Regions from separate parts of the Paenibacillus pedocola genome, predicted to be linked through region 1. Evidence: a T-box and tRNA genes for the amino acid it is inferred to sense, from the RefSeq annotation. Region 1 holds a T-box; the other holds one or more tRNA genes.
The links. A T-box is a leader RNA that pairs with one kind of tRNA and senses whether it is charged. The one in region 1 lies ahead of tyrS (tyrosine--tRNA ligase), so its partner is inferred to be a tRNA-Tyr.

Region 1 (3,400 bases):
ACCATCCTCAGGAAATTTGGCAATATACTTTAAAATCAGCCTTTCCGTACGCTTGTCCACTTTGTTTGGCATGACCGGTTTTTTTTCTCTCTCCGTAAGCCCATCCATCCCATGCTTCTTGTAGGCATTTTGCCACTTATAATAGATCGTCCGGGAAATGCCGAACTCCTTGCAGGTTTCACTTACATTTTTGCTGGTGGTTCCTTGCATGAGGATATGATATTTAGTTTTAGCATTCAATTCATTCACCCCCCAGTCTTTATTTTATACGTACCCAGCCTTTTGAACAGCTTAATTTATATAATTAATGATTATTTAGATTGTTTTCCCTAATCTTACGCAAAAGAAAAGGAGGGAGTCCCGGCAGCCGTTCATGGCCTTCGGAACACCCTCCTTGCTGAGTTATGGCAGACTACAAATTTATGTCAGTTTCACCAGACTGTAATTTTTCTTACCTTTGCGGACAATGATGAATTTCCCGCCGATAGCATGTTCAGCGGTAATCTCAACCTCCAGCTCGCTTACACGCTCACCGTTGATGGAAATTGCACCCTTGGTAATGTCTTCACGCGCCTGGCGTTTGGACGGCTCTATGCCGAGGTCTACCAGCCAGTCCACGATATTCTTCGCTTCCTTGGAGGCGGTGTAGGTCGGCATTTCCTTGAAGCCTTCCTCAATTTCATCAGCAGTCAGCGAGCGGATATCGCCGCTGAACAGGGCTGCGGTAATGCGTTTGGCCTGCTCCAGCAGCTCCTCGCCGTGAACAAACCGGGTCATCTCTTCAGCCAGGGCCTTTTGTGCTTCCCGTTTATGCGGCTCGGCTTCGACCTTTGCCGCGAGAGCTTCGATTTCCTCTTTACTCAGGAAGGTGAAGTACTTGAGGTATTTCACTACATCCCGGTCATCCGTGTTCGCCCAGAACTGGTAGAACTCGTAAGGGGTTGTTTTCTTCGGATCGAGCCACACGGCTCCGCCGGCGGTTTTGCCGAACTTGGTGCCGTCCGCTTTCAGCATCAGCGGGATGGTAAGGCCGAAGGCTTTAGCTTCGTTGCCTTCTTTTTTACGGATCAGGTCCAGACCGCTTGTAATGTTGCCCCACTGGTCGGAGCCGCCGATTTGCAGCTGCACATCCTCATGCTTGTACAGGTGCAGGTAGTCGATCGACTGCAGGATTTGGTACGAGAATTCGGTGAACGAAATTCCGCTGTCCAGGCGGCTGGAGACGACATCTTTGGCCAGCATCGTATTGATGCTGAAGTTTTTGCCGAAGTCGCGCAGGAACTCAATAACGTTAATATCCTTAGTCCAGTCGTAGTTGTTGACCAGACGCACCTGGTTAGCGTTATCATCCGAGATGAAAAGCTTCTTCATCTGTGCGGTCAGCGCATCCACATTTTCCTGCACCTGTTCCAGCGTCTGCAGGGAGCGTTCGCTCTGGCGCCCGCTCGGATCGCCGATGGTTCCGGTTGCTCCGCCGATCAGGATCACCGGACGATGACCGGCCAGCTGAAAACGTCTAAGCACCATGAACGGAATCAGATGCCCGATATGCATGCTGTCGCCGGTCGGGTCAACACCGCAATACAGCGAGACCGCCTTGCTATTCGTTAATTCACGCAGTCCTTCCGCATCCGTCTGCTGGTTAATGGCATCGCGCCATTCCAGTTCATCAATAATATTCAACATGTACAGCCCCTTTGTAAGTTGTCGGTTCTTGTGTGATCTACGTTCTGAGCGCAGAGCAGTGCGGGTCCGGGTATCCAAAAATCCCATAAAAAAATCGCCCCTTGTCTGTTCAGACACAGGGACGATTGGATTAACCGTGTTACCACCCAAATTGCACGAACACCAGGAATAAGCGTGTCCGTACCACTATCAGCGAGTTATCGTTCGCTTAGCTCCGCTTGGCATTACCCAAGATACTCCAGAGTGTATTTCGCAGCCCTCGTATGTACCGGGTTCCATCACCCCCCGGCTTTCTGGGACAGGGACTAAGCTGCTACTGCGCTCATTCAACGTATACCAACTATAAGATTACAGAAAGTATAGCCAATTCCAAAATCGTTGTCAATGCAGCGCCCTTACTTAACAAAGGTTGATAATACCGTCCAATCAGGGTAGGATACTTATCAACAAGATCATCCGCTTGAAGAGAGGAGGATTGCGGCGATGAAACTAAAAACCAGTCCCATTGCGGGAATACTGCTTGTGATTGCACTTGTCACCGGGATGACAGCTGTCATTAGAGCCTCTGCAGACTCCTCACCGGATGGGAATAAGATGTTTGGGACAACACCCTTCATTTACACAGCCGAAACAGCAGATGACGCTGTTCAGAATGAGCAAACATATAAGCTGGCGCTCCAGTGGGCAGAGGCATGGAAAACCAGGGACGGCAAGCTACGCCTGGAAATCATGAGCAGCAGTATGCAAAAAGAGTTTCGGCAGCAGCAGAAGGCTGCGACCGGGGATGCCAATAATACGGTAATCCGCTGGTCCAGCCCATGGGTAGTCAGCTATATCGCAGAATCAGACGCGGAAGAAGCTCTGATTACCTACCGCTATACGGATTCTACAGGCAGTCAATACCTGGGTACAGAACGGCTAAGCTTCGGAGAAGAAAACGGAAGAACCGTTGTAAACAGCAGCAAGACAGAGATTGAAATGAAACCCTATTCGGAAGAATGAGCGTTATGAATCCCTGATCATCCATTGGACAGCAAACGAGCCTTGGAGGTGACTCCAAAGGCTCATTCGCGTTTGTCTCAGCTTACGTCGGCTGCTCCCAGTCCAAGCCGCAGACATTTCATATTCGAGTACTGATAGCCCGCGGCTTCGTAGAAATGCAGTGCCCGCATATTCCCGGCGTCCGCAAGCAGGGTAATCCGCAGGAAGCCGTTTTGCTTGGCATATTCGACGATCCGGTCCATAAAAAACCTGCCGCTGCCCTTGCTCCGCTCCTCCGCAGCCACAATAAAGTCTTCCAGCATGATTACCGGACCACCCTCAAAGGTGCTGAATGAATACACCAGATTCACCATCCCGACAACCTTTTCCTGCCGCTTGAGCAGCAGCAGCTGCCCTTTGTCCGGGTGTTCCAGGATCAATTCCAGACCGGTCCTCTGCTTGTCTTCATTGACGGCATCTGCAAAATCCTGTTCCAGCGCGAACAGTTCACCAAGCAGCGCACACATCACTTTCAGATCCTCTGTTCCCGCTTCCGCAATTCTAAGCATATATCAGCCCCATTTCCGATGCATTGCACATATCATATATGATTTGCCAGCTGTAAACTGTGATGTACGGTGTGTCTGAAAAAAAAGACGGCTGTGTCCGAAAGAGACACAGCCAACTTGGCTCAAACATTGGTTATTCTCTAGCGATCAGCTGTGCCTGGTTC
Region 2 (3,400 bases), 1.8 Mb from region 1:
CACAGCCAGATGAAATACACCGACCCACTCGCTGGCGATCAGTTCGTGCAGCCCCATACTGGTCTGAGCCAGGAGGTCATCTTCACTTTCTTCCTCATCTTCCTTATCATCCCCGCCGGTGAGCAGTTCCTTACGGGCTAAAATTAACCATTCTTTCTCCTGCAGGGGGATAAGTAAAATATCATTCTCGAAATAATTGCGCAACAGCTTCATCAGCGACCGGTAGGTCAGCTGCGGATTATGCACATTCTCACTGACCAGCAGAAAGGGGACCATATCTCCGAATAGGCGGCCCTTAAGCGTCATATCATCAGGAATTTCAGCATCATTCTTCTCTTGCTCCAGCTGTGAGTTAAGCCAGCCGCTTAGCTGCCGGGCTTCGACCTCACCCTCTTCTTTTAGTCCGGTAGCCTTAAGGGCAATGGCATAATTACGCGCCGCATAATTAACCAATTGCAGTTCCAGACCCGTAAGACCCTCCATCTCCACCCATACCGCAGTGATCCGGCCTTCATTCTCATATAAAGGAACCCATAGATAACCATCGTGCGTAACAGGCTGCTCCTGCTCTTCCGTACCCACGCCAAATAGGGAAGCTGAATGCTGCCGTCCGAGCTGTTTGATTCCGGCTCTCTTTCCGGTGAGCTGCTCCAATTTTTGACGCAATGCCTCACTATCCATCGTCACCATTCTCCACCACTTTTGCTCTTTTCGCCTATTTTATCATATTCTGCAACATTATGCGGCCAGGCCTATCTGAATGATAAGTGAACTTGACCCTCCACTGGAAAATCAGCGTTTCTCCGTACTCAAAGCTGCGGACTTGGATAATGGCAATACAATGGGATTTATCTTTTTCAGTGCCTTATGCATCCAGATCCCAGCTATCGCCCCTTCACCCATAGCCACTGTGGCTTGCTCCGCATGAACGGCAACGTCGCCGGCTACCCACAAATGCTCCACATTCGTCATTAAGGAACGTCTATTTACCTCAATATGCCTGTTTTTATGCAGCGTGACCCCCAGCTGGGCGGCAAGCTCGGAATGCACCGCATTTCTCCCAAAGGCAATAAACCCGCGCTCTGCCGCAAGGTGAGTGCCATCCTGTAAAGCAACTCCTTTAATCATCCCGTCATTCTCTTGTACTATGTGGGTAGCTGCTTGTTCAATATAGATAATTCCCTCTGCCTGGAGGCGTGTGAGATTCTCCTCAGACACGGGTTCATGTTCATGATTAATGTAGGTCAGATCTCCCGTACGTTCCCGCAAAATAAAAGCCATATGCGCGCCAGCATCACCAGAACCCAGCAGCACCGTCTGACGGTCCTGAATCTCAAAGCCGTCACAGTCAGGACAGACATACACAGATTTGCCAAGTGTCGGTACAAGTCCCGGCAGTTCCGGAAAGCGATCCATTACCCCTGTAGCCAGCAGCAAGGTTTTGCTTTCGTATTGGCGGCCTCGCTCTCCGGTTAAGAGGAAGAGCTGTTCATACTTATCCGCTTTAACGACTTTGTCTGAGATGAATTCCACACCAGCCACTTCAGCCTGCCGTCGGCCTCTTGCACGTATTTCGTCACCCGATACTCCATCCGGCCAGCCCAGGATATTATGATAGGTCCGGCAAAGATGAGATCTCCCGCCTCCTGCATCAATTACCAGCACCCGATGTGCAGAGTACCGTCCTAATTGAATCGCCGCCTGAAGCCCGGCAAATCCGCCGCCAACAATAATTGCATCATATATCATAGAAATCACTCATTTCTGCTCAGCATTATAAACTTATAATTAAACGAAGCAAGAAATTTTAAACTTGAAGACTATAAAAAGGCTGAATTGAGTTCTGAAAACACAAAAAAGCCACCATCCGAAGATGATGACTTTCTGTTTGGAATGAGCCATGAAGGACTCGAACCTTCGACACCCTGATTAAAAGTCAGGTGCTCTACCAACTGAGCTAATGGCTCATAAAACTGGTGGAGGCTGATGGATTCGAACCACCGAACACGTACGTGAGCAGATTTACAGTCTGATGCGTTTGGCCACTTCGCTAAGCCTCCGTAATATGGTGGCGCGGGAGGGAATCGAACCCCCGACACAAGGATTTTCAGTCCTTTGCTCTACCGACTGAGCTACCGAGCCAAAAACAAGCCTTAAAACATAAAATGGCGGAACCGACGGGATTCGAACCCGCGATCTCCTGCGTGACAGGCAGGCATGTTAGGCCAACTACACCACGGTTCCGCATTTGTAAAAATAATGGTGCCGGCGAGAGGACTTGAACCCCCAACCTACTGATTACAAGTCAGTTGCTCTACCAATTGAGCTACACCGGCACAGTGTGAAAATATTCTTAAAGTGAAAATGGTGGAGGCTGAGGGGTTCGAACCCCCGACCCTCTGCTTGTAAGGCAGATGCTCTCCCAGCTGAGCTAAGCCTCCGGGAAATATGGTAGCGGCAGAGGGGATCGAACCCCCGACCTCACGGGTATGAACCGTACGCTCTAGCCAGCTGAGCTACGCCGCCACAATAATTAGGTTTTGGATTTATAATGGCGGAGAGAGAGGGATTCGAACCCTCGCACCGCTTACGCAGTCTAACCCCTTAGCAGAGGGTCCCCTTATAGCCACTTGGGTATCTCTCCAAACGATATGGTGCCATGTAAATCCATTCAGGAACCTTAATTCCTGAAAACTGAATCCGAAACAAATCTGCGTTCTTCGAAATTTGGATAAGCCCTCGACCGATTAGTATTGGTCAGCTCCATGCATTACTGCACTTCCACCTCCAACCTATCTACCTCGTCGTCTTCAAGGGGTCTTACTAATTGGGAAATCTCATCTTGAGGGGGGCTTCACGCTTAGATGCTTTCAGCGCTTATCCCGTCCGTACGTAGCTACCCAGCCATGCTTCTGGCGAAACAACTGGTGCACCAGCGGTACGTCCATCCCGGTCCTCTCGTACTAAGGACAGCTCCTCTCAAATTTCCTGCGCCCACGACAGATAGGGACCGAACTGTCTCACGACGTTCTGAACCCAGCTCGCGTACCGCTTTAATGGGCGAACAGCCCAACCCTTGGGACCTACTTCAGCCCCAGGATGCGATGAGCCGACATCGAGGTGCCAAACCTCCCCGTCGATGTGGACTCTTGGGGGAGATAAGCCTGTTATCCCCAGGGTAGCTTTTATCCGTTGAGCGATGGCCCTTCCATGCGGTACCACCGGATCACTAAGTCCGACTTTCGTCCCTGCTCGACTTGTAGGTCTCGCAGTCAAGCTCCCTTATGCCTTTGCACTCTTCGAATGATTTCCAACCATTCTGAGGGAACCTTTGAACGCCTCCGTTACTCTTTAGGAGGCGACCGCCCCAGTCAAACTGCCCGCCTGACACGGTCCCCGT

Region 2: it has a tRNA-Tyr gene. The T-box ahead of tyrS (tyrosine--tRNA ligase) is inferred to sense a tRNA for this amino acid. The anticodon was not compared.

The regions. Positions count from the first base shown of each region.
Region 1 covers NZ_CP134223.1:1,912,035-1,915,434, reverse strand. Annotated here, with positions in the region: gene QU597_RS08255 (helix-turn-helix domain-containing protein) at 1-240, opposite strand, end outside; gene tyrS (tyrosine--tRNA ligase) at 421-1,683, opposite strand; T-box leader at 1,801-2,025, opposite strand; gene QU597_RS08245 (hypothetical protein) at 2,170-2,688, shown strand; gene QU597_RS08240 (GNAT family N-acetyltransferase) at 2,766-3,236, opposite strand; gene QU597_RS08235 (ABC transporter ATP-binding protein) at 3,377-3,400, opposite strand, start outside.
Region 2 covers NZ_CP134223.1:135,737-139,136, reverse strand. Annotated here, with positions in the region: gene QU597_RS00705 (PucR family transcriptional regulator) at 1-681, opposite strand, end outside; gene QU597_RS00700 (NAD(P)/FAD-dependent oxidoreductase) at 793-1,749, opposite strand; tRNA gene QU597_RS00695 (tRNA-Lys) at 1,895-1,967, opposite strand; tRNA gene QU597_RS00690 (tRNA-Tyr) at 1,975-2,060, opposite strand; tRNA gene QU597_RS00685 (tRNA-Phe) at 2,067-2,142, opposite strand; tRNA gene QU597_RS00680 (tRNA-Asp) at 2,167-2,244, opposite strand; tRNA gene QU597_RS00675 (tRNA-Thr) at 2,261-2,336, opposite strand; tRNA gene QU597_RS00670 (tRNA-Val) at 2,366-2,441, opposite strand; tRNA gene QU597_RS00665 (tRNA-Met) at 2,450-2,526, opposite strand; tRNA gene QU597_RS00660 (tRNA-Ser) at 2,553-2,644, opposite strand; rRNA gene QU597_RS00655 (23S ribosomal RNA) at 2,728-3,400, opposite strand, start outside.